2 linked regions of the Endozoicomonas gorgoniicola genome follow. The protein of the gene in region 2 interacts with the protein of the main gene of each other region in a pairwise test. Links are inferred from orthologs where the notes say so. Each region holds a gene or a part of one and is shown on either strand. Other genes may lie near its edges.

What was found.
Region 1: the proteins of uvrD (region 2) and lpdA interact in binary tests that used the Escherichia coli proteins (3 or more experiments, as listed by UniProt). The link is inferred for Endozoicomonas gorgoniicola from one-to-one orthologs.

Annotation. Positions count from the first base shown.
Region 1 is NZ_JAPFCC010000001.1:782,908-798,371, reverse strand. Bases 7,719-10,696 are described here. They hold lpdA (dihydrolipoyl dehydrogenase), read right to left. Parts: upstream 9,939-10,696; coding sequence 8,499-9,938; downstream 7,719-8,498. Other genes in these bases: odhB (2-oxoglutarate dehydrogenase complex dihydrolipoyllysine-residue succinyltransferase), read right to left, coding at 10,004-10,696; sucC (ADP-forming succinate--CoA ligase subunit beta), read right to left, coding at 7,719-8,226. Outside these bases: type II secretion system inner membrane protein GspF, read right to left, coding at 1-356; type II secretion system ATPase GspE, read right to left, coding at 386-1,915; NX722_RS03645 (type II secretion system protein N), read left to right, coding at 2,204-2,854; type II secretion system secretin GspD, read left to right, coding at 2,885-5,017; NX722_RS03635 (prenyltransferase), read right to left, coding at 5,055-5,930; sucD (succinate--CoA ligase subunit alpha), read right to left, coding at 6,188-7,060; more of sucC, read right to left, coding at 7,060-7,718; more of odhB, read right to left, coding at 10,697-11,209; NX722_RS03610 (2-oxoglutarate dehydrogenase E1 component), read right to left, coding at 11,273-14,104; NX722_RS03605 (succinate dehydrogenase iron-sulfur subunit), read right to left, coding at 14,371-15,075; sdhA (succinate dehydrogenase flavoprotein subunit), read right to left, coding at 15,094-15,464. UniProt on the Escherichia coli protein: Lipoamide dehydrogenase is a component of the glycine cleavage system as well as of the alpha-ketoacid dehydrogenase complexes.
Region 2 is NZ_JAPFCC010000001.1:4,950,349-4,965,776, forward strand. Bases 5,978-8,919 are described here. They hold uvrD (DNA helicase II), read right to left. Parts: upstream 8,564-8,919; coding sequence 6,392-8,563; downstream 5,978-6,391. Other genes in these bases: NX722_RS22175 (TRAP transporter substrate-binding protein), read right to left, coding at 5,978-6,262; NX722_RS22185 (hypothetical protein), read left to right, coding at 8,771-8,919. Outside these bases: NX722_RS22145 (hypothetical protein), read left to right, coding at 1-693; NX722_RS22150 (hypothetical protein), read right to left, coding at 690-944; cdd (cytidine deaminase), read right to left, coding at 1,000-1,911; NX722_RS22160 (ISL3 family transposase), read right to left, coding at 2,477-3,679; NX722_RS22165 (hypothetical protein), read left to right, coding at 3,678-4,160; murI (glutamate racemase), read left to right, coding at 4,302-5,138; more of NX722_RS22175, read right to left, coding at 5,156-5,977; more of NX722_RS22185, read left to right, coding at 8,920-8,947; zinc ABC transporter substrate-binding protein ZnuA, read left to right, coding at 9,184-10,134; NX722_RS22195 (Lar family restriction alleviation protein), read right to left, coding at 10,135-10,428; purU (formyltetrahydrofolate deformylase), read right to left, coding at 10,519-11,373; def (peptide deformylase), read left to right, coding at 11,529-12,137; NX722_RS22210 (hypothetical protein), read right to left, coding at 12,134-12,478; NX722_RS22215 (hypothetical protein), read right to left, coding at 12,518-13,066; NX722_RS22220 (NUDIX domain-containing protein), read right to left, coding at 13,059-13,742; NX722_RS22225 (adenylyltransferase/cytidyltransferase family protein), read right to left, coding at 13,753-14,322; NX722_RS22230 (endonuclease/exonuclease/phosphatase family protein), read right to left, coding at 14,768-15,428. UniProt on the Escherichia coli protein: A helicase with DNA-dependent ATPase activity. Unwinds DNA duplexes with 3'-5' polarity. Translocates on single-stranded DNA with 3'-5' polarity. Initiates unwinding more efficiently from a nicked substrate than double-stranded DNA.

The sequences.
Region 1 (15,464 bases), 4.2 Mb from region 2 along the record:
AGCGTATAACCTTCCAGAACCCTGGAGCGAATGGCCAGCAAGATATTCTTCAGCCGCCTTTTCTCCTGCTGAGAAGCGACTCCTTGCAGTGCCTCTTCCACCGGCATGGCAGCCTGTATCAGGGTTGCCAGTTGTCGGGTGATCGTAGCCAGCTCGACAGCGGAAACCCCGCGATGAAATAACGAGGAACGACCGCCGGCTTTATTCTTTTTCTGTTCGTCCACGGCATCCACAGACAGTGGCGTCCACTGACGGTCACGTAGAATCTGGCGAACCTGACGATTACTGTCGGCCTCAAGTGTACCCCGGTGTTGCTTTCCCTCCGGATCGAGGGCTATGTATTCAAATGCAGCCATGATCGTAGTTTATCCGCCTCCGGTACGGATCAATCTTTCTGGGTTACCCGCAACACTTCTTCCAGGGTTGTGACACCTTCCAGTACCTTGCGACTGCCATCGTCACGAATACTGGGGCATGTACGACGAACGTAATCGTTAATAGACTGCTCACTCTCACCGGAGTGAATCATTCTGCGCATGCTCTCATCCAGCATGACGACTTCATAAATGCCGGTACGACCACGGTAGCCACTCTGATTACAGTCTTTGCAACCAGCGGCATGGTACAAGGTCACGTTATCATCCACAGTGACACCCAACTCCTGACACTCAACAGCGTCCGGGGTATAAGGCTGTTTGCAGCTATCACACAACATCCGTACCAGTCGCTGAGCAACGACTCCCAGCAAACTGGACGACAACAAGAATGGTTCAATTCCCATATCCTGCAAGCGCGTCAGGGCTCCGATGGCGGTATTGGTATGCAATGTTGACAATACAAGGTGACCCGTAAGGCTGGCCTGAACCGCTATTTCAGCCGTTTCTGTATCCCGGATCTCACCCACCATCACGACGTCGGGATCCTGCCGCAGTATGGCACGCAGCCCCCGGGCAAAGGTCATATCCACCTTGGTGTTCACCTGAGTCTGACCTATACCTTCAAGGTTGTATTCAATGGGGTCTTCGACAGTGAGGATGTTTCGGCACTTGTCATTCAATGTGGTCAGGCTGGCATACAGGGAGGTTGTCTTACCGGAACCGGTCGGTCCAGTCACAAGAATGATACCGTAAGGGCGACCGAGGAGCTTTGACACTTCACTCATATCTCTTTCAGCCATACCGAGATGTTTCAGCTCCAGTCGACCTGCCGCCTTGTCGAGAAGACGCAGCACTACACGCTCACCATTACTCGATGGCAGAGTAGACACCCGCACATCCACTTCCTTGCCTGCCACTTTCAGGGAAATACGCCCATCCTGCGGGATACGCTTTTCTGCAATATCCAGTCTTGCCATAACTTTGATACGGGATACCAGCAGTGAAGCCAGGGTGCGCTGCAACCGCAGAATTTCCCTGAGTACACCATCAACCCTGACTCTGACAACCAGATTGGATTCAAAGGTTTCTATGTGAACATCCGATGCACCTTCCTTGATCGCCTCCGTCAATAAAGCGTTAATCAGGCGAATAACCGGCGCGTCATCACTTTGCTCCAGCAGGTCTTCTGTCACTGGCACAGCTTCAGCAAGACTGCTCAAATCCATGTCATCACCAATTCCGGCTGCGTCCTGCAATGCTTCGGAACTGTCATTGTGATAACACTGTGAAAGCACCTCAGCCAGCTGATCATTACTCACATTACGATAAACAGGTGACTGACCGGCAAGACGGACAATTTCAGCAAAAATATGAGCCGAAGGAGACACCGTAAAATAAACAACGGGCCTTCCCAGATCCCAGACCAGTACAACACCGTGACGCTTGGCAAATGAAAATGGCAGACGCAGACAGGCAGGATCACGTTCTTCGCTTTCTTCAACAACGTCAGCTGCTACAGTGTCAGTCGGGGTGGACAAGAGCTACTCCTTCTTTAAATCAATAATTATTTAGTAGAAAAGGTCTCTATATAGAATGAGCATTTTTTTGAATCTTCGCTCACAAATTTATCACCAACATCTGAATTTGAATTATTCTAGATCAGACAATAGTGGAATTGTGATGCAATATTGGCATTTTACAACTTCAAAACAAAAAATGATTTTCCATAATCAGAAAACCAGCTTTAAAAAATGGAACCCTTATGCTTTATTTAGACTATTAGTCAGTCCATGACCCAACCACTTTTTCAGCCATCAGAGAACATTATGAATCAAGAGGTCATGGCCACCTACTTTAAATGGGGCCAGCGCAAAAACAGAATCCTGATAACAACATTGCTTTGCATTGCCATGTTTATCAGTCTCGGAATTCAGGGTTTACAACTCTTCAAAACCATTCAGGATACAGGCAGTACAAATCTGGAACCAAAGTCAGAATTAACTCAGGAACCTCAGGCTTTATCGGCTAAAGACTTTGACCTGCTGTTTGGGTTTAACAATCAGACTGAAGCCCGAAGTCAGTCAGCCGAGATTCCCAAAACAAAACTTAATTTAATTCTCAGGGGGGCTCTGGCAGATATTGGTTCAAACACTGAAGATTCCAGCGTCATCATCCAGGGCAACAGTCAGGATAAGCTTTACTCGTCTGGCGACTCACTGCCCGGAGGAGTCACTCTGAAGGAGATTCATCCAGACCATGTCATTCTCAGTCGCAATGGACAGCTGGAAAAGCTCTATTTTCCTGATTCCGGTATAGACTCACGGACCCTTCAGGAATACCAAAAACCGGCATCGGATGATGCGAAACAAGCAATTGAACGCCCCGGTTTTACACAAGATCCGGATGACAAGTCACTTGAACAGCGAATGCAGGAACTTAGAGACAAGTTACAGCAGGCTAATCAAGGGATTCAATAAAAGAATTACAACTTATTCAATGGTTAAGTGATGAAAATGAAAGAGTGCTACAAGGCTAATTTTGCACCAAAATCGCTTCTTGCGTGTTTGCTGTTATTTTCATTGCAGGGAAGCCTGAATGCCGCTCCGGTATCATCTGAAACAAATGTACAAATTTCAGATCGTCTATTGGCTCAAGCGCCATTAAACCGACAGGCGCCCAAGCAGGGAATCAATTCACCCTCTGATTCTTCATCAGAAAAATCGTCAGAAAAAAAGTGGAGCCTGAATCAACAAAATGCTGACATTCGCGAATTCATTGCGCAAATTGCCAAAATAACCGGTGAAACTTTTGTCATTGACCCTCGAATAAAAGGTGGTAATACCGTTTCGGTGATTTCAACCAAACCACTCAGCAGTGATGAAGTTTACGATGTTTTTCTGGAAGTTCTTTCAGCCAATGGTTATGCCGTCATTCCCAAAGGCAACATCATCAATATTGTTCCCAGCACAACCGCAAAAACCAGCAGCCCGAACGAATCGACACAAAAACCACGCGATGCAGTCATGACAACAAGAGTCATTGAACTGCACAGCGTTTCCTCTATCGAGCTGATTCCGATTATCAGGCCACTTATTGCACAATACGGTCATGCTGCCGCTTCTGCGTCCAGCAATGCCGTTATTGTCAGCGACCTTGCCGATAACGTTGAACGCATCGCCAAGCTGGTTAAGGAGCTGGATGAAGCGGGCAACAATGATTATGAAGTGATACAGCTGAAACACGCCTGGGTTGGCGATATTGCCAAAATTATTCAGGACACCCTGACAACTGCCAAGGGTCAGTTACCCAGTGGACTACAGGTCATTGCTGACGAACGCAGCAACCGGCTGGTGATCAAAGGTAATTCCAGTAAGCGGATTCGGGTTCGAAAACTGGTTGAAACCCTGGATAAGCAAGGCATCCGAAAATCCACTACCAAGGTGATGTTCCTGAGTTATGCCGACTCGAAAAACCTGGCTGAAATCCTCTCTGAGGCATCAGGTACCATTCAGGACAGTCAGGATAAAATAGGCAAGTCATCCGCGTCTGCTCCTGCATCACAGCCAGCTTCTGCCGCCCCAAAAGTACAGGCAAAAGGGCAGCCCTCCGGTAAAAGCAGCAAGAACAAAAACCAGAACGTCTTCGTAAAAGCTGATGAAACCCAGAATGCACTAATACTTATTGCGGACCCCGAAACGCTGACAGAGATGGAACACATTGTCCGACAGCTGGATGTTCCAAGGGCGCAGGTTTTGCTTGAGGGCGCTATTGTTGAAGTGTCCGGTGATATCGGTGATGCTCTGGGGGTTCAGTGGGGTATTGATGGAACCAAAACTATATCTTCAAGGGGAGAAAAAGGCGAAACCAACATTAGTTCAGTCATTGGCAGTCCTTTGGAGAATAACGCAAAAAATATTCCAATCGGAACACTTGCGCTCAGAGGCGCAAACTTTGGTGTACTAGTCACTGCATTGAGCAAAAAAGCCAACAGCAACATACTCTCTACCCCAAGCATGCTGACGCTTGATAATGAAGAAGCAGAATTTCAGGTTGGTAAAAATGTACCAATAAAAACTGGCTCTTATCAAACTGGTAGTCAGGGTTCATCCAGCAACCCATTTACTACCACAGAACGTAAAGATATTGGTGTCAAACTAAAAATAACGCCTCATATCAATGAAGGTAACAGCATTCGGCTTGAGCTAGAGCAAGAAATCTCAACGCTTGACCAAACCGTTGTCATAGAAGACGATTTTGTATTTAACACCCGAACCCTTAAAACAACAGTATTGGTTGATGACAGTCAGACTATCGTGATCGGTGGTTTGATTGAAGATGAATCAGGAGCCAGTAAGTCCAAAGTACCTTTGCTCGGAGATATCCCTCTATTAGGGCAACTCTTCCGAAGTACAAATACAACGAATAAAAAACGAAACCTTATGCTCTTTATTCGCCCAACCATTATGCGGAACTCTGAAACACTAGCGAAAGCCACACAGGATCGTTTCTCTAAACTTAGGGTTCTGCAAAGCGCGCCAGGCAAACCTGACACCTTGCCGGACAACCTGGATTCACTGTTTGAGGCAGAAGCCTTTGACCTTCGAAAGCAGGATAAGGCTCCCTGGCAATCAAAGGATTAGAAAACATCATTAAAAAAGGGCTGGTTTCAGCCCTTTTTTACATCACACTGAAAATATAACCCACTCCAAAAGCAATGAAGTAGCGACCAGTCAATGGGGGCAAGCTCACCAACTGGACATCACCGACTTCGCACATCAGCAATCGAAGTGGTTGCCAGACAAAGACTAAAGATAGAAGTAATAATAAAGGGTTTTGTATCGCGCCAATAATAAACAGATAAAAACTCAATGGGTAAGTTAATAAAAGGCACAAAGCGTACAGCGCTTTAGAGTTATTAAAGCCAATCTTTACTGTCAGAGTACCGATTTTATTCGCTTTATCATCAAGGTAATCCCTCAATTCATTAGCCAGCAGCAAGGCTGACGCCAACAGGCTAACCGGCAGAGAAATTAATACAACCTTATTACTCCACTCCGCAGACACTGCATAATAGGAACCACTGACCATAAGAACCCCGGTAAGCAGGAAAACGGCAGGAACCCCCAGACCACGGCTTTTGTAATAAATAGGTCCACCCGTATAAAAATAACCGGCAATAATGCCAGAAGCTCCAAAGACCAGCAGCTGCCAGCCAACATCAATCACCAGATAAATACCCATTAAAGAGGCAATGAAGGTAAGCACACCTGCAACCAGAAAATTAAACCGGATACGTTTGACCGCCAGCACAGCCATTCTCCCCGTGCGATTTTTCCACAAAGCCAGGTCTGCATGATCGTTAGCCAGATTACTGGCAGCCTGCAACAAGACTCCGGCCAGGATGACGAGTACACCTCTCAGGGGATCTCCCAAATCATGGACAAACGACAAGGTTACGCCAAGGCCACAGGTAATTAACGCAACAGAATAAGAGAATGGTCGAAGCGCTCGAATAAAGCGGTATTTATCTGGATTCAGGTAAGGCGTACCCACGGGCTAATCCCTGACAACTATGAAATAAATAAAGACTGGTATTTCGCGAGCCATTGCAAGTGGTGAACATCAGTCGTGCGCTACTAGAACACAACACCAGACAGGTTGCAACGACAAACCCAGAGCTTTCAATGGCTAACAGAATTAAACCCCGACTTGAAAAAAGTCGGGGCTTACTTTGTTGACAAGAGTTGTTGACAAGACTTGTTGACAAGAGTTGTCGGCAGGATAGTTTACAACGATAACTGGTCGTAAAATTACCAGTTCGTTACATCTTTAAGCGCTTCACCAATATCAGCAAGGCTTCTAACCGTTCGAACACCCGCCGCTTCAAGCGCTGCAAACTTTTCGTCAGCAGTACCTTTACCACCCGAGATGATAGCGCCCGCATGTCCCATTCGCTTACCCGGAGGTGCAGTCACACCAGCAATATAAGAAACCACTGGTTTGGTCACATGATCCTTGATAAAGGCCGCAGCCTCTTCTTCTGCGGTACCACCAATCTCACCAATCATGACAATGGCTTCCGTCTGGGTATCTTTCTCAAACTTTTCCAGAATATCGATAAAGTTTGAACCGGGAATCGGATCGCCACCTATGCCAACACAGGTAGACTGCCCAAAACCATAGTCCGTTGTCTGCTTAACCGCTTCATAGGTCAGCGTACCTGAACGGGAAACGATTCCAACTTTGCCCGGCTTGTGAATATGACCCGGCATAATTCCAATCTTGCACTCTCCCGGCGTAATAACCCCCGGACAGTTAGGCCCAATCAACTGAACCCCGAGTTCATCACAACGAACTTTGCACTCCAGCATATCCAGTGTTGGAATACCCTCAGTAATGCAGACTATCAGCCGGATACCTGAATTTGCCGCTTCAAGAATAGAATCCTTACAGAAGGGAGCAGGCACATAAATCACTGATGCCTCAGCTCCGGTGCTATCAACGGCTTCAGCCACCGTATTAAATACGGGCAGGCCAAGGTGGATCTGCCCACCCTTGCCCGGGGTGACACCACCCACCATCTTTGTGCCGTAAGCAATGGCCTGTTCAGAATGGAAGGTACCCTGAGAGCCCGTAAATCCCTGGCAGATAACTTTAGTGTCTTTATTAATCAGGATGCTCATTACTTGCCCTCTGCTGCTGTAACAACCTGTTGCGCAGCTTCTGTCAAACTGGTTGCTGCAATAATGTCCAGACCACTGTCAGCCAGCTTCTGCGCGCCCAGCTCGGCATTGTTGCCTTCCAGCCGAACCACTACGGGTACTTCAACACCCACTTCCTTAACGGCACCAATAATGCCATCTGCAATCAGGTCGCAGCGAACGATACCACCGAAGATGTTAACCAGAACCGCTTTTACACTGTCGTCTGAAAGAATAATCTTGAACGCCTCGCTGACTCTGTCCTTGGTCGCACCACCACCGACATCAAGAAAGTTTGCCGGAGCGCCACCATGCAACTTAACAATATCCATGGTACCCATGGCCAGACCCGCACCATTGACCATACAACCAATATTGCCCTCCAGGGCAACATAGTTTAATTCCCACTGGGCAGCATGAGCTTCTCTGGAATCTTCCTGTGAAGGATCATGAAAGGCTTTCAGCTTGGGCTGCCGGTACATGGCATTGCCGTCGATCACCACTTTTGCATCAAGACAGTGAAGATTACCTTCGGATGTGATCACCAGCGGATTAATTTCCAGCAGTGCCAGGTCATTTTCCTGAAATAACCGGGCCAGTCCGAGAAAAATTTTGGTGAACTGCTTAACCTGATCACCCTGAAGGCCTAGTTTGAAAGCTAGCTCCCGTCCCTGATAAGGCTGCGCACCTGCCAGAGGATCAATGATCGCCTTGAGAATTTTTTCCGGTGTTTCAGCGGCTACCTTCTCAATTTCAACGCCACCTTCAGTCGATGCCATAAAAACAATACGACGGCTGGAACGATCAACCACGGCACCCAGATACAGTTCCTGATCAATATCGGTACAACTTTCTACCAGAATTCTACTCACCGGCTGACCATTTTCATCGGTCTGGTAGGTAACCAGATTCTTACCCAGCCACTGTTCTGCGAATGCCCGGATTTCATCCCTGCTGCTTACCAACTTTACGCCGCCGGCTTTACCACGTCCGCCGGCATGGACCTGAGCCTTGACAACCCATTTGTCGCCACCAATGATGTCTGCTGCGGCTACTGCCTCTTTCGGCGTGTCGGCGGCAATACCCTTAGACACAGGCAGGCCATATTCAGCAAACAGTTGCTTACCCTGATATTCGTGGAGATTCATACTGACACTACCATTGTTGTTAATATTATTGTTATTAAAACAGCCATGAGTAGAAATACAGTTCACACTTCCGGGCATAGTAATAGCCTGTGAGTCTGAAAACTGTATTTCCTTAAAAAATAGTCCCACGATCCACATTTGCAGATCAAACTCTTTAATGCAGCAACTGCCTGAAAATAAACAGGAGCCAGCATTATTCCATTGATCACTGCTACCAGTCTGGAATTGCCTTAATCCTTTAAAAAAGCAACTCCAGTATTTATATCAAATGATCAACGCCGCTTGCGATTAGCTATATGAATGGCATGACCATCCACAGCCAGTACCGCTTCATGTAAAGCTTCACTTAACGTCGGGTGAGAGAAAATTGTCAAAGCAAGGTCTTCGCTGCTGGCAGCGAATTCCATTGCAATAACGCCCTGCTGAACCAGATCTGCCGCACTGGGTCCAACCACATGGACACCCAGAATGCGGTCTGTCGCTTTATCAGCGATCACTTTCACCATTCCGTCTTTATCATTTGCTGCCAGGGCCCTGCCACTGGCAGCAAATGGGAAGGTCCCTACTTTGTATTCATTACCTTCCGCCTTGACCTCTTCTTCAGTCTTTCCAACCCAGGCAATTTCAGGATGAATATAAATAACTGATGGAACCAGATCATAGTTCATCTGGGCTTTCTGGCCAGCAATGATTTCGGCAACCATAACGCCTTCTTCACTGCCTTTATGCGCAAGCATTGGCCCTCGTACGACATCACCAACAGCATAGACACCCGGTACATCGGTTGCACAGTGGTCATCGACAAAAATAAAACCACGTTCATCCAGATTTACACCGCTGTCAGGAGCAAGCAGGCCCTCAGTATAAGGACGTCGACCTACGGCGACAATGAGCTTGTCAAAAATTAATGAATTCTCTTTGCCTTCACTATCTACATACGTAACATGAACTTCTTTTTCCCTGATTTCCGACCCTGTCACCCGGGCTCCCAGACGCACATCCAGTCCCTGTTTTTTTATGATTTTCATGGACTCTTTAGCAATCTGCTGATCCGCAGCTGGCAGAAACTGATCAAGGGCCTCAAGAACCACAACCTCTGAACCCAGACGCCCCCAGACACTCCCCAGCTCCAGACCAATCACACCTGCACCAATCACACCAAGACGCTTTGGCACTTCCCTGAATTCAAGCGCACCGGTTGAGTCAACAATCAGATCGTTATCAACCGGAGTCGGTGGTATGTCGATCGGGCGGGAGCCGGTCGCAATCACCACATTAGCGGTTTCGATAATTTCTACACTGCCGTCACCCCTGGTTAACTCCACCTGCTTCGCTGCCAGAACCTTGCCCGCACCTTCCAGCAGTGTTACCCCGTTAGCCTTGAACAAACCACCAACGCCAGTGGTCAGGGTCTGAACAATCTTGTCTTTACGGGCCATCATTTTCGGCACATCCATCTCGACCCCTTCATGTTTGATACCATGAATGGCAAAGTCTTTCTGTGCCTCAACGAATTTGTGTGAACTGTCCAGCAGCGCCTTGGAAGGAATGCACCCAACGTTTAGACAGGTGCCGCCCAGCAATGTCTTCCCCTTGTCGTCTGACCACTTTTCAATACAAGCGGTTTTTAGTCCCAGTTGAGCGGCGCGAATAGCACAAACATAACCCGCTGGTCCAGCTCCAATAACGACGACGTCGAACTGATTTGCCATAATTTCTATTCCTAGCAAATAAATCTGATGACTGCCGAAACAGTCATCCACTCATTGTCTACAACTTATAATTCCAGCAGTATGCGTGCAGGATCTTCGAGTAATTCCTTGATAGTCACAAGGAAGGTGACCGCCTCTTTGCCATCCAGCAAGCGGTGGTCGTAGGATAGCGCCAGATACATCATGGGCAGAATTTCCACCTGCCCGTTAACGGCCATCGGGCGCTCCTGAATTTTATGCATGCCAAGAATGGCTGACTGGGGCGGGTTCAGAATCGGAGTAGAGAGCAGCGAACCAAAAACACCGCCATTAGACAGGGTAAAGGTGCCACCTGTCATATCTTCAATGCCCAGCTTGCCTGCCTGGGCTTTCTGTCCGTACTCGCGGATTTTTGTCTCAATATCAGCCAGGCTCATGGCTTCCGCGTCACGCAGAACCGGCACAACCAGCCCCCTGTCACTGGATACTGCCACACCGACATCCTGGTAACCGTGATAAACAATATCATTGCCATCAATCGAAGCATTCACAGCCGGGAAACGCTTAAGGGCTTCAGTACAAGCTTTTACAAAGAAAGACATAAAGCCGAGCTTGACCCCGTGGTGTTTTTCAAACTGATCCTTATAACGGCTACGCAACTCCATCACCGGCTTCATGTTGACCTCGTTGAATGTGGTCAGCATGGCAGCGGTTTGCTGGGCTTCTACCAGCCGTTGAGCCACCTTGGCACGAAGCCTTGTCATGGGAACCCGCTTTTCCACACGGTCACCGGCAAACACCGGTGTAGTGGCCTCTACCTGGGGGGCAGCAGTAACAGGTGCAGGACTGGCAACCGGATTCTGATCGGCATGACGCATCACATCTTCCTTGGTAACTCTTCCTCCCTTACCGGTTCCGGCAATGTCGGTGGGGTTGAAGCCTTTTTCATCCGCCATTTTGCGTGCAGCAGGACTAAGGATCGGTTCCTGTGCAGCGACTTCAGCCGATACAACTTCAGGTTCTGCTACCGTCTCCCGTGGCGTTTCAACAACAGCACCCGCTTCAAACCGGGCAATCAGCTCTTCTCCAAGAACAACATCGCCTTCATTCTTTATAATCTCTGTTAATGTTCCATCCGCCGGAGCAACAACCTCCAAAACCACCTTATCTGTCTCAATATCAACCAGAAGCTCATCCCGACTACAGGCTTCCCCCGTTTTTTTGTGCCAGGTCGCTACGACACCGTCTGCGACAGACTCGGGAAAGGTGGGTGCTTTTATTTCAATGGCCATAATGATCCCTTGGAGTATTAGACCTGCCTGCGTCTTTCACTTTGAACGACGCAAGACGAATATTTATACCGTAAATGCGTCTTCTACCAGTTTCTGTTGCTCTTCTACATGCTTGGACATATAGCCACACGCCGGTGCCGCAGAAGCATCACGCCCTGCATACTTAAGCGCCAGACTATCATTGAGCCGGGCAACAGAGCGCCGCATGTGGTGCTGGCTACAATACCAGGCTCCCTGGTTCATAGGTTCTTCCTGACACCAGACAACATGCTCAAGGTTTGGATATTGAATGATTAATTCATCCAGATCGTCCTGTGGGAATGGATAAAGCTGCTCAATCCGAACGACGATGGTGTCGTTAATCTCATCATTACGTCGTTTGTCGATTAAATCATAATAAACCTTACCACTGCAGAGAATCAGGCGGCGCACATCAGCGTGTTTATGCTCATCCACTTCAGGGATAATGGTCTGGAACCCACCTTCAGCCAGCTCTTCAAGTGTTGAAATGGCCTGTTTGTGTCTTAGCAGGCTCTTAGGGGTGAAAGCAATTAAAGGTTTGCGCAGCGGCCTTAATACCTGGCGGCGCAACATGTGAAACACTTGTGCAGGGGTTGTTGGTACACACACCTGAATATTGTGTTCCGCACACAATTGCAGGTACCGTTCCAGCCGGGCTGACGAGTGTTCCGGCCCCTGCCCTTCGTAACCATGAGGCAACAGCATGGTCAGGCCACACAGGCGTCCCCACTTGTGTTCACCACTGGTAATAAACTGGTCTATCACCACCTGACAACCGTTGGCAAAATCACCAAACTGGGCTTCCCAGACCACCAGCGCCCCCGGCGTCGTGGTCGCATAGCCATACTCAAAAGCCAGCACGGCTTCTTCAGAAAGCAGCGAATCCCATATCTGGAACGGAGGCTGGTCATCACTCAGCCTGGCCAGAGGTACCAGTGCGCTGCCGTCTTTCTGGTTGTGATGCACAGCATGACGGTGAGAAAAGGTTCCGCGACCAACATCCTGGCCGGTGATTCGAACTGGATGCCCTTCTTTCAACAAAGAGGCATAAGCCAGCACTTCTGCACAACCCCAGTTTATGGGCAATGCACCTGCTGCCATCTTACGACGATCATCAATTATTTTGCTGACCTGACGCTGCAACACAAAGCCCTCAGGAATTTCGCATAGTTTCTGTCCCAGTTCCTGCAGATTGCCCAGGGCTACCCGGGTATCATGGCGTGCTGTCCATTCGTGTCCCAGATAAGGCATCCAGTTAACAAACAGCCCCGTATTGGGTTCCTTAACCAGCGCCTTGGCAACATGCTCGCCGTTGTCCAGTGCAGTCCGATAGGTATTCACCAGCTCCTTGTTGGCTTCAGCAGAGAGGGCTCCCTGCCCAACCAAGGTTTCAGCATATAAATCTCTGGTCGTGGTATGACTCTTGATTGTCTGATACATCATGGGCTGAGTGGCTGAGGGTTCATCAGCCTCGTTGTGCCCACGACGACGATAGCAGACCATGTCGATCACCACGTCCCGTTTGAATTCCATACGGTAATCCAGCGCCAGTTTGGTCACAAACTGAACTGCTTCCGGATCATCACCATTTACGTGAAGAATTGGCGCACCCACCATTTTGGCAACATCGGTACAGTACTCAGTTGAACGAGCGTCTTCCCGGCGACTGGTGGTAAAACCTACCTGATTGTTAATAATGATATGAACAGTACCACCGGTACTGTAAGCACGGGTCTGAGACATCTGCAGGGTTTCCATCACAACGCCCTGTCCGGCAAAAGCTGCGTCACCGTGAATGGAAACAGGAATCACCTGCCCCCGGATATCATCATGACGCCGATCCTGCCGAGCCCGCACTGAACCTTCGACCACTGGCGCAACAATTTCAAGATGCGAAGGGTTAAAAGCCAGCGCAAGATGAACCTCACCACCAGGTGTCATAACATTAGACGAAAAACCCTGGTGATACTTCACATCACCAGAGCCGCTGTCTGCCATTTTCTTGCCTTCAAACTCATCAAAAAGCTCAGAAGGATTTTTACCCAGGATGTTCACCAGGACATTAAGACGACCACGGTGCGCCATTCCAATGACGATTTCTTTGGCTCCGTAAGAGCCTGCTCTCTGGATCATTTCATCCAGCATGGGAATCAACGCTTCACCACCTTCAAGGCCAAAACGCTTGGTTCCGGGGTAACGGGTACCAAGGTATTTTTCCAGCCCCTCCGCAGCGGTCAGACGTTCCAGCAGATGCAGCTGGGCTTCCCTACCCACTTCAGGGCGTCCTCTGACACTTTCCATGCGGCTCTGAAACCAGCGGCGCTGTTCCGTGTTAACAATATGCATGTACTCAACACCTACTGAGCCACAGTAGGTGGCATCGAGTGCAGCGATGATTTCCTGTAACGTTGCCCGTTCTTTGCCAATAAAAATGGTGCTGGTCTGGAACTCGATCTCCAGGTCGGCCCGGGAAAGGCCGTGGTATTCAAGGGTAAGATCCGGGAACTTCTCCCTTTTTAATATCCCCAGCGGATCAATGCGCGCCTGCTGATGACCACGGATTCGATATGCACTGATCAGGCGCAGAACCTGAATCTGTTTTCGTTCATGATCACTGGATACTGTGCTGGCTGCTATTGGTCGGGTAGTCTGATGCTGCCTGGCCATCAGGATGAAGTTTTCCTGAATGGTTGAGTGTGGCACATCCGGATTGCCACCATTCACCTGTGGAAGCTTTTCAAAATAATCACGCCATTCTTCTGAGACACCATTAGGGTCTCGCAGATAAAGCTCGTACAACTCCTCGACGTATGCAGCATTTCCCCCGGCAATATGAGACGTCGCCCACATTTGCTGCATCACACCTTCTTGCATGGTCTGCACCCCGTATATCTGGGGCAAATCTTATTTAACCAACACAATGCTGGCCGCCCCTGCTGGTAAAACTTACCGGCCGTTCACAAAAAAACTGGTCACAAAACCGGCAGGTATCCAAGAGTAAACTACAGGCAGAGCTATGTATACAACCAGCTACACCTTCGAACAATCCCGCTCTATTGTAGATACAATTAACAATAAAAAAAATACTATTTGTAACAATAAAAAAATACTATTTGTAACTCCTAAAAGCGAAAACGCCATTAAGTGGCGCTGTTAAATAGCATCTGCCGGATATGCCCAATGGCTTTGGTCGGGTTCAACCCTTTTGGGCAAACACTGACGCAGTTCATAATGCCCCGGCACCTGAACACGCTGAACGGATCATCCAGATCAGCCAGGCGCTCCTGAGTGGCGGTATCGCGACTGTCTGCCAGAAAACGATAGGCCTGCAGCAAGCCCGAAGGCCCCACAAACTTGTCAGGATTCCACCAAAAAGACGGGCAGGCTGTTGAACAGCAGGCACAGAGTATGCATTCATAGAGCCCGTCAAGCTTTTCCCGATCTTCCGGCGACTGCAAACGTTCAATCGCAGGAGGCGGCTGATCATTAATCAGATAGGGCCTGATCTTTTCATATTGCTTGTAGAACTGCCCCATATCGACGACCAGATCTCGTATAACGGGCAGCCCCGGCAGTGGCCGCAGAACCAGACGTTTGCCCCGGGAAGCTTCTGACAGGGGCGTGATGCACGCCAGTCCGTTAGTCCCACTGATGCTTAAGCCATCGGAACCACAAACGCCTTCACGACAGGAGCGACGATAAGCCAGGCTCGGGTCCTGCTCTTTCAGAAGGTTAAGAACATCAAGCACCATCAGGTCTTTGCCTTCCGGAATCTCGATCTGATAATCCTGCATAAAAGGCCTGGCATCCGTTTCCGGATTATAGCGATAGACACTTACTAACATAACTATCCTGAGCCTCCCTTAATACGTTCTTGCCTTGGGCGGGAAGGCTTCCATTGATGTGGGAGCAAAATTCACCTGACGTTTACCTACTGCCCTGTCTGTCGGGTAGTAAACCGAATGAACCAGCCAGTTTTCGTCATCACGTTCGGTAAAATCATTCCGGGCATGTGCGCCCCGGGACTCTTTACGCTCTTCAGCTGAAACCGCTGTGGCGTAAGCCACCTCATAAAGGTTTTCAAGCTCCAGAGCTTCAACTCTTGCGGTATTAAAGGCCTGACTCTTATCCTGCAGATGGATGTTCTGCATCCGCTCGCCCAGTTCATCCAGCTTTTTAAGGCCTTCCTGCATACTGCCACCTTCGCGGAACACACCGAAATACAGCTGCATGG
Region 2 (15,428 bases):
GGGGCAGCAGGGGCGGGGGGGAATGAACCTCCCCGCAGACCAGTCAAGTATGAGAAAGAAGAACCAGAAGACGGTGCTGTTTCCGACAAAACCAAGAAAAAACACAGAGAAAAAATACCTAAAGACTCTGGAGTTGTGACATTCTTTCCATCCACCCCAAACTTAAAACATTCACTACATACAGGCGCTGTATACAAAGAAAAACAGCAACTAACTCATAAGCAGATACGTATAATGATGATTTCTATTCGTAATGAAAAGTTAAAAGAACATCTCAATAATGCTCAGGAAAGTATTCAGAGTTCTATACAAATGCTGTCTGCTCCAGATTCACCGGCATCCCAGCATCTTCAGACTGCACTTAATTCGATACAATTAGCAACAGAACAATATTCCCCTAATTCACAAGATGGAGAGACGCAACCTGAACCTAAAGCTACTGACACTGACACTGAAACTGACACTGAAACTGAAACTGACTATAGTGACGACAGCGGACAAGAAGAAGGCTTTGACACAACCGATGAATATCCTGCTTTATCCAATAGCAAAGAAAACAGCATAATAAAGAAGCAGAAGAGAGAACATAATAAAAAACCTACCAAAAAACCAAAAAATGACCGTTCAAATAAAGATGGTAAAAAACATCACAGAAAAAACAAAGATCGCATTAGACCTGAAGAATATTTTTAGTCTGTTGTTGAAGGTTTGTCGTCTTTGCTCTTATTTCGCCGGGCTCTGCGCTCGGCGATTTTTCTTTTCTTTTTACGAGCCTTGCGCGCAGCCAGTTTTTTCGAACGGATAACATCGGAATGATCATGGGGCAAAACAGGGTTGTACTGTTTGTCATCCTGCTTTTTATGTTGCTGTTTCTCTCCTGAACCATCGTCAGGGTTGTGACCGTAATCCAGATTCGTGGATGTGGTGGAAGGATCTATTTTCATCGTTGAGCGTCCCTGCCCGAGATATGCATCATTGCTAACTTACTTCCTGTTAAGTTTAGACCCTGAAATACTGAAGCTTGACACCATAGTCAGCCAGAAAAGCTTCTGCCAGGTAGCGTTGTGAGCTGGTTCCCTGCTGTTCAACCATAACGGCAGCGACAATACGATCTTCTGGCTGCGCCAGCAATGCCATCCGCCAGTTAACAACCGCCGCCTCCATGGCTGAAATACCCGGGTTAAACGCAGCATTCTCTCCATAGCGCCCGGTAACTACCCGCCCACTGGACAGTTGCAGAGCCACACCCGCCCGGCTGTTTGAAACAGGCGCATGACTTCGCCGGGCCGCCTCCAGAGCAGCCTGAGCCAGTTCATTGGTTTCTGCCAACGGCTTTTCTGAAAACGACAATGAGTAACAAACATCGCTCATCAGGTACTCTTTGATACCCAGGTCATCAGGACCAAAAGCATCCGGCAGCAGGTCGCCAATCTTACAGGTAACCACCTCCCCTCTGGAGGTACGATCAATAATGATCTGCATGTCATCAACCTTGTTCAGTTCTTTCAAAAACTGGCGACAATGACCGCAGGGCGCTTCATTCACCATCAGGCGTTTCAACCAGGTTTCCCCCTGGTGCCAGGCGTTGGTGACAACACACTGCTCAGCATGGACAGTGATTTTCAGGGGATGCTGAGAAAACTCAAGGTTCGCACCAAAATACAGATTACCACTGCCGCCTTCTGCTATGGTTCCTACCTGAAAACTGGAAACCGGAGTAACACTCAGGGAAGCAGCGAGAGGCAATAGAGCTTTCATCAGCTCCTCGATTGTCATATTCAGACACGACAACAATGAGTCAACCTGCTTTTTATCCAGACGCCCCGACTGTGTGGACAGCGTTTTCAGAATCGATGCAGGTTCAGCAGGAAATTCGTTCAAAAGACTATTGAAATTGTTGTTAGTCTGCATGACATAATGACCAGTAAGAAATTAACGGATCATTACCATACCGAATTGCACTGCTCTGTCCAGTTTTCAGGTAAACTGCACGCTCCGGTGGACGGTTGCAGTATGAAGCGGCAGAAAGCCTTCTGAATCCCCTTCGACAACAATGGCAGTGAGCAAGACATCAGGAACAGCAAGGCGAAACAGAAAATATCAGGATGCATCCGAAGCAAGAAAAGAGCGAAAATATTATAACCTGGTACGAAGTGGTATCTCATCGGTGAGGAGGCAGGAGCATAACTATGTTAGGTATACACAGCCTTATTACTCTCGGAAATCTTGCATGCCATCATGTTTATAATGAACTTGCGTTCACGGCTATCAACCATCCTCCTGGTTTTCCTAGCTACAGGCCATCTCCCCATCCCGCAAATATGTCTACTCCGAACATGGGTGATGATATGTTTGGAGAGAAACGAAGTATACACGCAGAGTTAAGAGTACGCAGAACTGAATTTCTTGGAAGAAATCCAAGTGTTAGGCAGCAAGCTGCGTGGTGTAAAAAATGGCTCTTTTACAGGTTGGCTGATCATTTTACAGCCTCCTGCCTGATTTTAAGATAGAGGTAATCAAGATCATTGTAGCCACAAGCTTTGTAGATAATCCGTTTGATGACTCCATTGAAAGCTTCAATCTTCGCGCTGGTTATACGATGATGGCAGTACGACAGCAAGCCCTCTCTTGCCCTGTCCAAGCCCTTAGCAAACCTCTTAAGTTCTGCAATTCCGGTTTCTTTTGCTAACTCTATCCATCTATCCAGAAACTTGCCGGCACACGCTTTGTACGTGTACGTCCATAGCTGTTTGAGCATGTCTTTCAGGATGTAAGCCTGATTGAGATCCTCGTTCATGCTCAAGAGCTCTTTCAGACTGCTTTCTCGCTTTGGAGTCAGGTTCTCAGGGTTCATGAACAGGTTGAACCGCTGACCCTTGATAAAGGGCTTGTTCTCTTCTTCAGCCTGACGCCACTCCCTGCGCCTTATCTGATCTATCACATCATTATAATTGGCAATAATGTGAAACTTGTCGTATACAATATCCGCATTGGGCAAGTGCTCTTTCACCGAAGCCTGATAGCTGCCACCACGGTCTATGCCAACACACTCGATGCTCGCTTTTTGCTCTTCAGTCAGGCTGCTCAAGAACTCATCCAGAGTCTCTTTTCGCTTGCCTTCACCAAGGAAGAGGGTTTCTCCTGAGTCGGCGTTAAGAACAACGGTAAGATACTGATGGCCTTTGCCAATGGATTTTTCGTCAATGAGCAGAGCGCGAATACCGTCACGCTTTGGAGCTGGAAGCATTCTCAGCAGCATCTCTTTATCCCAACGACGGGCAGTACCACCGGATATAGCAATGAATTCAGGCACCTTGTCGCAGGGCATATAGCGACATAAATGGCTGACGTGTCGTTTAAGGCGATCGGTTGCCTGAGCCTTGGGAGTTAAACCAGGAATAGTAACGGTTTCAATATTGTTGCAGTGTGAGCAGCGGCCCTGAAAAGCTGTGAAGAGAAGATTTACCTGTAGAACTCCCAGTGGTAAATCCTGGACACACCGATCTTTTGTCTTCATTTGTCCCATAGGGGTTTCACATTGACTGCATTTCTCGTGCTGAATTCGGCCATCCCTGCGGAGATAGACAAAAGCTTGTTTGACTTCCCAATCAATATCAATCTGCTCGATTACCCAGCCGGGAAATGCGAACATAGGACGTAGTGAGGGTGTTGTACACATGTCTGATCCTTCAGAAATTTTGATCTGTTCAAATCAATCTTTCCTGAAAGGCTATTTCTGTTGCAACCCCTCATTTTCCATCAGCCAACCTGTAAAAGCCCCTAAAAAATTAGGGTTTGGGACGTGTGATGACTTTGCATCTATAGCATATAATTATTTATCAAATATAAAGCAATCACCTGATTTACATATAGGAATAGTCCGAACTGAGATCAATTACGACCATACTTTTTTACTATTAGATAGTAAGCCTATCCTGCCGGAGTTTATTTTAGGTGGTGAAAGATTTAAGAAAGCACTTCAAGGTTCTGTTGTATGTGACCCCTGGGCTAACTGTACTTTTCCTGCTTCGGACACCAGCTGTATTATCAAGTACTTTAGCTTAATACCACGATTTAATGGTATCTCCTTTTCATCAGGTCTTGTGCTTACAAGAAAGCATCCAGAATGGACCGAAGCCGAAAAGAACAGTCTCTTTTAGAGTGAAGCTGAATCAGTGACTCCCTGGTTAGACTCCTCACTGCTTATGAAATCCCCAGGAAACAGCGAAGAGCTCTTATTTGCAAACCGGTTGACAGCGTCTACCCTGTTTTATTTTGTGGAACAACGACACCCTTTATCTATGCAACAATCCGCTCAACCACTCGCTCAACAAGAGCAACAAAAGAAACCCATTGTTATCTTCGACTCCGGCGTTGGAGGGCTGAGTATTTATCAGGAAGTCAAACGCAGACTGCCGGGGGTTGAGGTTATTTACTGTGCGGACAACGAGGCATTTCCTTATGGTCCAAAACCAGAAGCGGAAGTCATTGACAGGACGCTGTATTGCCTGAACCAACTGGCAGAGCAATATCAGCCAGCCCTTGCCATTATCGCCTGCAATACCGCCAGTACCATCTCTCTGCCCCGCGCACGACAGGCACTGCAAATTCCAGTGGTGGGCGTTGTTCCAGCCATCAAACCGGCGGGGGAATGGTCAAAAAAGCGCAGTATTGGACTGCTGGCCACACCGGGAACCATTGCCAGAGAATATACTCATCAATTAATTCGTGATTTTGCCAGAGACTGTGATGTCATTTCTGTGGGTTCCAGTGAACTGGTTGCCATGGCAGAACGCCACCTGCGTGAACAGCCTGTCAGCCATGAGGAATACAAAACCGTCGTTGAACCTTTTTTTGCCAATGGCAAACAGCCCGACTGTATTGTATTAGGCTGCACCCACTTTCCTTTGCTGGAACAGCAGCTTCAGGCCGCCTGCCCGGTTCCCATTCACTGGATTAATTCCGGCGAAGCCATTGCCAGACGGGTTGAATTTCTACTGGAAACCATCCCTGATTCCAGCACACCGACCTCTGACCGGTTTATCTATACCGGCAGCCCTGACGGCATTCATGGCCTGATGCCTGCACTGGAAGCAATGGGATTTGAAGAAGTGCATCAGCTGGAGCAGGGTCGTTAACCCCTGCTCATCTGGCTCTATAAAGAACGTGCGTCGTAATAGGCTTCTTCAGAAATCTTGTGGTACTGCGTGGACTGTTCACGGAAAGCCTTAAAAGACTCGTAAACACGTTTGGCAACATCACTGCTGGCAGCCACTTCAGCCGTGACTTCGTCAGCCGTTTCCTTCAGCTCTTTTAATACGTCATCCGGCAAACGACGCAGTTTCACGCCATGTTCGGATACCAGCTGGTTGAGAGCGGCATTATTTCTGGCTGTGTACTCGTCAAGCATGTCCTGATGAGCCGCTTTTGCAGCAGCCTTTACGATAGCCTGAAGATCGGCTGGTAATGCATTCCAGGCATCCAGATTAATGGTAAATTCCATCATGGAACCTGGCTCATGCCAGCCGGGATAGTAGTAATAGGAAGCCACCTTATAGAAGCCAAACGCCATATCGTTATAAGGCCCAACCCATTCCGTTGCATCAATGGCACCAGTCTGCAAAGCAGTAAAGAGTTCACCACCAGGCAGTGTTACCGGAACGCCTCCCAGACGCTTCAGCACTTCTCCGCCCATGCCGGGAATGCGCATTTTCAGTCCCTTAATATCATCAAGAGAGTTAATTTCCCTGTTAAACCAGCCCGCCATTTGCACACCGGTATTACCACCTGCCAACGGCTTAATATTAAAAGGCTTGTAGACTTCATCCCATAGCGCCTGTCCACCGCCATAGTGAATCCAGCTGCTGATTTCCTGAGCGTTTAAACCAAAGGGGACGGCGGTAAAAAACTGTGTAGCAGGGTCTTTGCCTTTCCAGTAGTAAGCACCGGAATGCCCCATATCGGCTGTACCGTTCGACACGGCATCAAACACCTCCAGTGCCGGAACCAGTTCACCAGCGCCGTATATTTTGACCTGAAGGCGACCCGCGCTCATGTCATTAACCATGTCAGCAAAGCGTTCTGGGGCCATGCCCAATCCGGGAAAATTTTTCGGCCAGGACGTGACCAGTTTCCATTCAAAAGATTGTTGTTCAGGCTCTGCTACAACGGAGGTTTCAGCTTGCTCGGATGATCCACAACCGGCAAGAAATGTTGCAGACAATGCCAGCCCGACGGAGGCAAGCAGGTTACGACGTTTCATGACTTTACCTTTCTGTCATTGTTGTTTTTATACGGATGTTTTTATAGAAGACAGGTGCATGTTAGCAGGTGTGGCTTTTCTGGCAACTTAAATCAATCAGCCCGGACTGAACATCCGGGCTGGTATCAATCAGGAAATCACCACCAGATTAGCGTAAGCCATCATCAGCCATTTCGTGCCTTCACTGTCGAAGTTCACCTGTACTCTTGCCTGCGCCCCATCACCTTCAGCACTTACAATAGTACCTTCACCAAACACATCGTGGTGAACCCGCTGCCCAAGTGCCAGTCCGGCAGATGCAGCAGAAGACGTAGACTGTCGTGTGGTGGCGGGGCGGGAAATCGTACCTCCCAGACGCACTTCCTGAATCAGTTCACCCGGTATTTCACGAATAAACCGGGAAGGGCGGTTGAAGGTATCCTTGCCATATAAACGACGGTTTTCAGCATAACTGAGCGTCAGCTTTTCCATGGCTCGGGTAATACCCACATAACAAAGACGACGCTCCTCTTCCAGGTTGCCTTCTTCCAGCGACATTTTGTGAGGGAACAGACCCTCTTCCATACCGGCAAGAAACACCATAGGAAACTCCAGACCTTTTGCCGAGTGCAGAGTCATCATCTGAACACTGTCAGAAAACTGGTCAGCCTGAGTGTCACCGGCTTCCAGCGCCGCATTGGCCAGAAAGGCATCCAGCGGACTCATGGTTTCGATTTCTTCATCCAGATCAAGGTCGTCAATATCAAACTGACGACAGGCGGTCACCAGTTCCTCAAGGTTTTCTACCCTGGCACGACCTTTTTCACCCTTCTCTTTTTCATGGTGCGCCACCAGGCCGGTGTGGGTAATCACACGATCAGCCAGCTCACCAAGATCAAGGTCGTCACCCACCGCAGTGAGGGTTTCAATCAGGTCGACAAACTCCGCCAGAGAACGTCCGGCCTTGCCACCAATAGCCTTGTTGGCAATCACGCTCTTGATCGCCAGCCACAGGGAAACATCCTGTGTGCGGGCAGCTTCCCTGAGTTTTTCGACGGTTTTCTCGCCAATACCCCGTGCCGGAATATTAATCACCCGCTCCAGAGAGGTGTTGTCATGGGGTGTGCTGATCAACCTCAGGTAAGCCAGGGCATTCTTGATTTCAGCCCGTTCGAAGAAACGTTGACCACCATAAATCCGATAAGGAATCCCGGCTCTCAGCAACGCTTCTTCCAGATTGCGGGACTGGGCATTAGAGCGGTAAAGAATGGCAATGTCGCTACGGGACTTGCCTTCGTTAACGGCTTCGCTGATGCGATCAGAAATAAACCTTGCCTCATCCATTTCATTGAAACCGGAATAAAGCTGGATCGCTTCGCCATCGCCACTGTCGGTGTGCAACTCTTTGCCAAGACGGTCAGGGTTGTTGGCAATCACTGCATTGGCAGCATTCAGAATCCTGCCTGTGGAACGGTAATTCTGTTCAAGTTTAACCGTGCTGGACTTAGGGAAGTCTTCGGTAAACTGACGTATATTCTCAATGCGGGCACCACGCCAGCCATAAATGGACTGGTCATCATCACCCACGACCATCATTTTGTCTTCATCGCCCACCAGTAATCTTAACCAGGCGTATTGTACGGCGTTGGTATCCTGAAATTCGTCCACCAGAACGTAGCGAAAACGCTGTCGGTAGTGTTGAAGGATATCCGGACGTTTCAGGAACAGCTCATGGGCTCGCAGTAACAGTTCACCAAAATCGACCACACCCATCTGCTCGCAATATTGGTGATAGGCTCGATAAACATCCAGCATGGTACGTTCAAACGGGTCATAACCCGGATCAATATAATCCGGGCGAAGCCCTTCATCTTTCTTGCTGTTGATGTACCACTGTGCCTGTCTTGGCGGCCAGCGCTGATCATCCAGCTGCATCGCTTTCATAATGCGTTTTACAACCCGAAGCTGATCATCGCTGTCGAGAATCTGGAAGCTTTCCGGCAGACCGGCATCCTGATAATGAGTCCGCAACAGACGGTGAGACAAACCATGGAATGTACCCACCCACATGCCTCTTGGGGGAATCCCCAGCAGGTCTTCAATGCGTGAGCGCATTTCTGCCGCAGCCTTGTTGGTGAAGGTAACAGCCATGATGGAGTAAGGCGATATTGCTTCTGCCTGCACCAGCCAGGCAATGCGATGCACCAGTACTCTGGTCTTACCACTTCCGGCTCCAGCCAGTACCAACATCGAACTCAGCGGGGCTGTTACCGCCTGCCGCTGGGCATCGTTCAGAGAGTCAATAATCGGGGTTACATCCATAACGGGTCTTCGCAGTTAAAACTTGGAACAGTGTAACGAATACTTGATACGTTATCGATTTATGTCTTACGGGAGAGAGTGTGGCAAAGAGTTGAGCTGTGTACGAGATATCTCACAGAGATAAACGACATGGACTCTTGTCAAGAATATGACACACGCTTATTTTAAAATGGTCAGTAAGCAAAAAAATAAGAAGAGATTACTGCCATGCCCAAGAATAAAGCATCCAAAAAAACGTCCATCGCTGCTTCCGGTCATCCCCGGGACGAAATGCCCGAAAAAAAATCAAAGCGGGCTCTGTACATCCGTCGCGCCCTGGAAGACCGGGAAGAAAAGAAGCGCATGAGTAGTGAATGTGGTGAGGATTACTGGGGAAGCTATTAACAGTAGCTACTAACAGTAGCTATTAACGGTAACTATTAACGGAAACAGTCAGGCAGCTTGAAAGCTGCCTGAGTCCCTCCAACGACGGCTGCTACTCATCGAAAAAAATCACCCGACGAACCTGCCTGTGCTAAAAACAAGGGGTCTGATAAAAACCATTAATTGGACAAAAGTACACATTATTTTATGTATGTTATAATATAACGTTTTAGATTTAAGCAGTGTTGTAACGTTTCATGGTACCCAATAAAAAATTCCCTATAATAATCAGCCTTATCAGTTTGCTGTTCTTCCATGCGCCAGCATTTTCAAGCGAACTGCCCGGTCAACCGCAGCCTCCGAAAGTATTAACATCTATCAAGCCATTACAGCTGATTGCCCAGGCAATCACTGAGGGAATTACTGAGCCAGACGTTCTTCTGCCTCCCGGAGCTTCTCCTCACAACCACAGCCTGAGACCTTCTGATGCCCGCCTGCTGCAAAGCGCTGATGTCATGTTCTGGATAGGCCCGGATATGGAGGTGTTTCTTGAGAGGATGCTGGCCAATAACAGAACGACCCGTTCTGTCCCTATGATGAGCGCCAAAGGCATCCATTTAAGGCGCTATGACGATAGTGATGAACACCATCATCATCATCATCATCATGACGACGACGATCATCATCACCATGGAGACTACGATGCTCATATCTGGCTAAGTCCGCAGAATGCCATCGCTATGGCGACAGCCATGAGCTCAACCCTGAGTGAGATAGACCCGGACAATGCCAGCCTCTACAAAAACAACCTGAAAAACTTCGTCAGCACTATGAGCCAGATTGATGCCCGCAACAGGAAAAAGCTGGCACCTTTCGTCAAGCGCCCTATTTTTGTGTTCCACGATGCCTATGGTTACCTTCAGGATCACTATCACCTTAATATTGCCGGACATTTCACCCTGAACCCCGAACAGCAGCCGGGAGCCCGTCATCTGGCAGAGTTAAGAAGGAGGCTGAAGGAGTCTGGCAAAACCTGTGTATTCCGAGAACCACAGTTCCAGCCTGCTTATATCAATAGAATTGTTGAAGGCCTCGACACCAAAGTCTCTCTGCTTGATCCTCTGGCAACGGATATTGCGGAAGGGCCCAATGCTTATCCAGAATTTATCAACGGGCTTGTGGACAACATTGTTGACTGCCTGAAGTAATCAGGAAAATAAACTGATCCCCAGGTAGCTGCCAGCCAGAAAAGCCAAAACAGCTACCAGAGGAACCGTAGTGGCTGACAGAGTCAGCCACATTCTCAGCCTCTCAGACTCCAGTCGACGGTTCCAGCACTGCACACTGAACTCCAGATCATCATCCAGCTCGGAAGACAGTCCACATCGGTTGCAGTGAACCTGCCACATTTGTGTTTCTGCAACAACCATATCAGAGAGTTCTGCTTTTCCCCGGCAGCAGGGGCAAGGCTTGAGAAGCGCAAATGGCAGATTCTTTTCCATAAGCAGCTCAGTATAAATATCATTTAGAATCAGTTTTACACATTTCCTAACAGGTTATCCACAAGTTAGCTGGCTTCTGTTGAAAAGCGTTCAGTCCAGAATAACGGTCTTTCTGCCATCAACAATAACGCGGTCTTCAAGGTGATAACGCAGGCCATGAGCCAGAACCGTCTTCTCTACATCCTTGCCTAAACGCACCATATCCTCCGGTAGATGATTGTGACCCACCCGAATCACATCCTGTTCAATGATCGGGCCGGCATCCAGCTCTTCAGTGACATAATGACAGGTGGCTCCCACCAGTTTTACACCACGATCATAAGCCTGATGATAAGGTCGTGCGCCAACAAACGAAGGCAGGAAACTATGGTGAATATTGATTAACCGGTTCTCATAGAGAGAACACAATTCTGGCGGGATGATCTGCATGTAGCGCGCCAGTACAACAGTATCAACGGCATACTCAGACAAAAGCTCTTTCATGCGCTCGTAAGCCACAGCCTTGTCGTTTTTATCGACCGGCACATAAAGAAAAGCGATGCCATGCCATTCAACAAAACTGCGCAGATCTTCATGGTTAGAAATAACACATGGAATATCCATCGCCAGATCGCCACTGCGCCAGCGATAGAGGAGGTCAGACAGACAGTGAGCCTGTTTGCTGGCTAACAGGGCAACCCGGTGTGGCTGCGCTGAATCGTTGATACGCCAATCCAGTTTTAACTGATCAGCAATGGGCTGAAACCTTGTGCAAAACTCCTTTAGCCCAAACGGCAGGCTGTCCGCTTTGATTTCATGGCGCATGTAGAAGCGGCCTGTCACGGGATCGGAGTGGTGGTTAGCTTCAAGAATCCAGCCACCCTCCCCGGCAATAAACTGGCTGACTGCTGCTACAATACCACTGGCATCCGGACAGGAGATTAAAAGTCTATAGGTTCTTGTCATCGTACTATTCTTTCAGTTCGAGATTATTATGAAAAATACTCAGCCTGAAAAAGTTTCTGAAAAAAAGCCAAGCATTGAAAATGCGGCATTATATGATGACTCGGCCGTGATACCTTAACCATTTTTAATGATTAAAAGAAAACAGGGGAAGATCAATGAAATTGTCACCAGAAGCAGACGTTTTACTGATGGGTCATCCGTTGCTCTTTCATGAGCAGGCACAGGTAACACTGGACGAAATAGCAACCAGTGAGTTTCAGGATAATCTGGACGCCTTGCGCCAGATACAGCTCAGGAGTAAGGGCATCGGTATAGCCGCGCCACAGGCAGGTTGGCCGGTAAGAGTGTTAAGTGTGGGAATTTCTGAAAAGAATCGAATACGTTACCCTGATGTAGAACACATTCCTTTCAACTTCTGGATTAATCCACAAATCATAGAAAGCAGTACAGATACCTGCTGGACCTGGGAGGGCTGCCTTTCTGTACCGGGCATGCGCGGCTGGGTTGAAAGGCCGGAGTCGGTTAGGGTGGCAGGCTATGATCAGTCTGGTCAACGTCAGGAAGCAGAGCTGACCGGTTTTCATGCCCGATTAATGCAGCATGAGCTGGATCATCTCAATGGGGTTCTGTACCCCATGCGAGTGGATGACAAAAGCCTGTTGATTCCTGACGGAGCCCTGTTTAACCAGAATGAATGGGCTGAGGGATGGCCTACACCCAACGCAAGAAACACCCCGGGAGGCGTTATTTCAAAAGAACGTTAGAAAATATTTTCATCGTCTTCGCCGCCAATCAGGCTGGTTCGGTCTTCTTTGCGAAGTTCTTCACGGTAACGCCGACGATTCAATAACTTGTTTTGAACCGGGTCAGGCAGTTCGGTGAACTGAATGACAGCTTTGTCAATCAACAGGTCGATAACATCTTCCAGTACACGGATAAAATCAGCATCGGCAGCCTGCATAACCTTGCCGCCAATGGTTGGGTTTCGTTGAAGAAAAATGAGAACCGCCTCATCTTCCAGATCTACTGATTTCCACTCATCAGAAAGCTGTTTTTCTGAAACCGCTATTATCAGCCCCTTATCATCCTTTAGCGCGTATAGCATCCTTGCCTATCCTCTTTATTATCCTTTGCACATGACGGTTTATAAGCGACGGTTAATGGGTAATGACCGGAGCAGGTCATTAATTAGCCCTCGACTGACAGCATACAGGTCATCGCCTGGCAACCCTTCACTGGCACCGCTGATACTCCATAGCGTTTCATTGCTGCGAACGTCCGTGACGCTCAGGCTCAGGGCGACATGAGGCCTGCCCTCATCATCAAACATCCATTCATTTACAGCACCGGAAAATGCGAAGCTTATGCCACTCTGTGCTGCCCACTGGCGTCCATTCTGAATTCTGTGAGCATCTGCCAGCGTATCATTTGCAGTGGTGACCATAAATTCCGGATACAGCTGAGGCTCGTCGATACCGTTAGACGGCAGCATAACCATCAGAATTCTCTCAACCTGAGTAGCGACGTTCTCAGATTCGGTATAGTTAGCAAAGGGAAGTACAGCCCAGCTGGCAGTACCTGGCAATCCTTCCCTGTACAGATTGGGAATACCGGAAGACTGACAGCCCGCCAGCAGGAACAGTACCAACAGGGCAAACACATTGTTTTTAAGCATCACACTGTTTTTAAGCATATTGCTGTAGCTCCTGATGATGTAGTTTCAGCCACTGAATAGCGATAACGGCAGGTGCATTAGCAATGCGTCCGTCTTCTACCATCACATAGGCTTCAGAAAAAGGCATTACCTGCACCCGAATGTCTTCACCTTCTTCTTTCAGTCCATAGCAACCACCGGCTCCGGAAGCATCGATAATGCCACAGTAAAGCATCAGCCTTTCATTGGTGGCCCCCGGACTCATATAAAAATTAGAAATGGGCAGCAGCTCTTTCACTTCGCAGTTGGCTTCTTCTTTGACCTCCCGGCGAGCAACCGACTCCAGGGTTTCATTCGGCTCAGAAATCCCTGCTACCACTTCAAGCAGCCAGGGATCTTCCCTGCTTAACATAGGGCCAACACGGAACTGTTCAACCAGCACTACCTGATCCAGCCCCGGATCATAAAGGAGTACACCCACTGACGGTACACGATAGACTGCTTCCCGAATGAGCTGAGGACTCCATCCTCCCTCAAAAAGGGCATGTCGAATTGTGTATCGGCTTAGCTTCAAAAAACCGGAATAGATAGTTTCTTCTTCATCAATACAAACATCGCCCATTCCAAAACCGGCTCGCTGGGTAGATTGTTGGGTAGGTTGTTGGGTAGATTGTTGAGCAGATTGCCGGGTAGCCCGTTCATTAGATTGCTTCATAAATAGTTTGTCAGACCTGGTAGAGTTTATTGGTCAGAATGTAGTCACGTACGGATGGATATAGCAAACCATCCAGCACCTTTTTTCTGTTATCGTCCGATGTTGTCGAAGCTGTTAGTTCTCGTACCAGACTGCTTCGAATCGAGCGTCTTTCCTGCGCTGTAAACAGTTTCCAGCGTTGCTCTATTTCCTGAGCCTTATAGAACCGGTTCCAGATCACAGGGTCTGCGTTGTCCGGTCCGCGAATAAAACCAAGCTCCACCTCTTCGCCATATTGCTGCTCCAGCGCTTCCATCAAGTCAAAAGTATACACTGGTGTATCGGGGTTATTTCTCAGCAAAGTTTCTTCAAGCGTACAGAGTTCCAGTTCACAGTCCGGAACCTGAGCTTCTCTCAAAAAACATTGCAGCATGGCAACCCGCTCAGCAAAAGACAGCAATTTTTTGGAAAAAGCATGAGACGCTGACGGCACCAGAAGAATCCGGTCAAAATGACCAGCAGCCTGACTCAGAACATCCTGATGCCCGAGAGTAGGGGGATTAAAGGCAGAGCCGAATACTCCGATTTTTATTGGGTTCATACTGTCTCATCCAGAAGTTTGCACTCTATTCTACCATCTGCTTTTGTTTCGAATGATCTCTTCTGGATGCCCGAACTTCGCAAAATAAGCATCTTATAGGTAACTTATGCAACTGGCCGAAATGTCTTTTCAAGACATTTATTGTGGTCAAAATAACCAGAAAGCCCTTCATATTGTTGATTTCAGTCAACAAAATACGATTATCAGCTTTGAAAGTCTGTTTTTGCAGCCCGGCAGGAAAAACAACCTTAGTCAGTTTGATTACTTATCAAACAACACAAATATACTGATACAAATCAATTTTCAGGGGAGTAATATACTCCCCATCAATTACTCCCTGACTTCTGGTTGGAATTTGTTAAGGTCTGGCATCACCCCTCCTCCTTCCCCCTCGATGCCAGACCTTTTTTTATAAGTCTGACACCCGTTCCACAGAAGATTTGATTTATTTCCTCAACTCAACACTATCCGGAACTTCTATTTCGACTGCGACTGGCAGATGGTCGGAGATGGCTATATTCAGCACTTCCATTCTGTTCACCAGCAGTGACTGGCTGACAAGAATATGATCAAGGGATTTATGGGGCTTCCAGCTGGGGAACGTATTTTGTTCCCAGTGCGCGGCCTGTAAGCCACTTCCTTTCAGCGGGGATTGATTTAAAAGTTGCTCTGCATGAGTGTTCATATCACCCATCAACACAACGTGTCGGTAAGATTGCACCAGTTCACGAATATACGACAGTTGAATGTCACGGGTCCGGCGACTCAGTGCAAGGTGCATCATAACCACCAGCAGTGTATCCAGTCCCTGACCATATTCAGCGACAATAGCACCACGTCCGGGAATGATACCCGGCAATTTGTGATCTTCGAGAGTAGCTGGTTTATAACGGCTTAACAGTCCATTACTGTGTTGGGCAAACTTACCCAGGTTACGGTTCAACTGCTGGTACCAGTAAGGAAATCGTCCCCTGAGCGCAAGGTATTCGGTCTGATTCACAAAGCCACTGCGCAAACTGCCGCCATCGACTTCCTGCAAAGCAACAATATCGAAATCAGGCAAAACGGAAGCGATAGAGTCAAGGTTATGGACACGTTTGGCATGA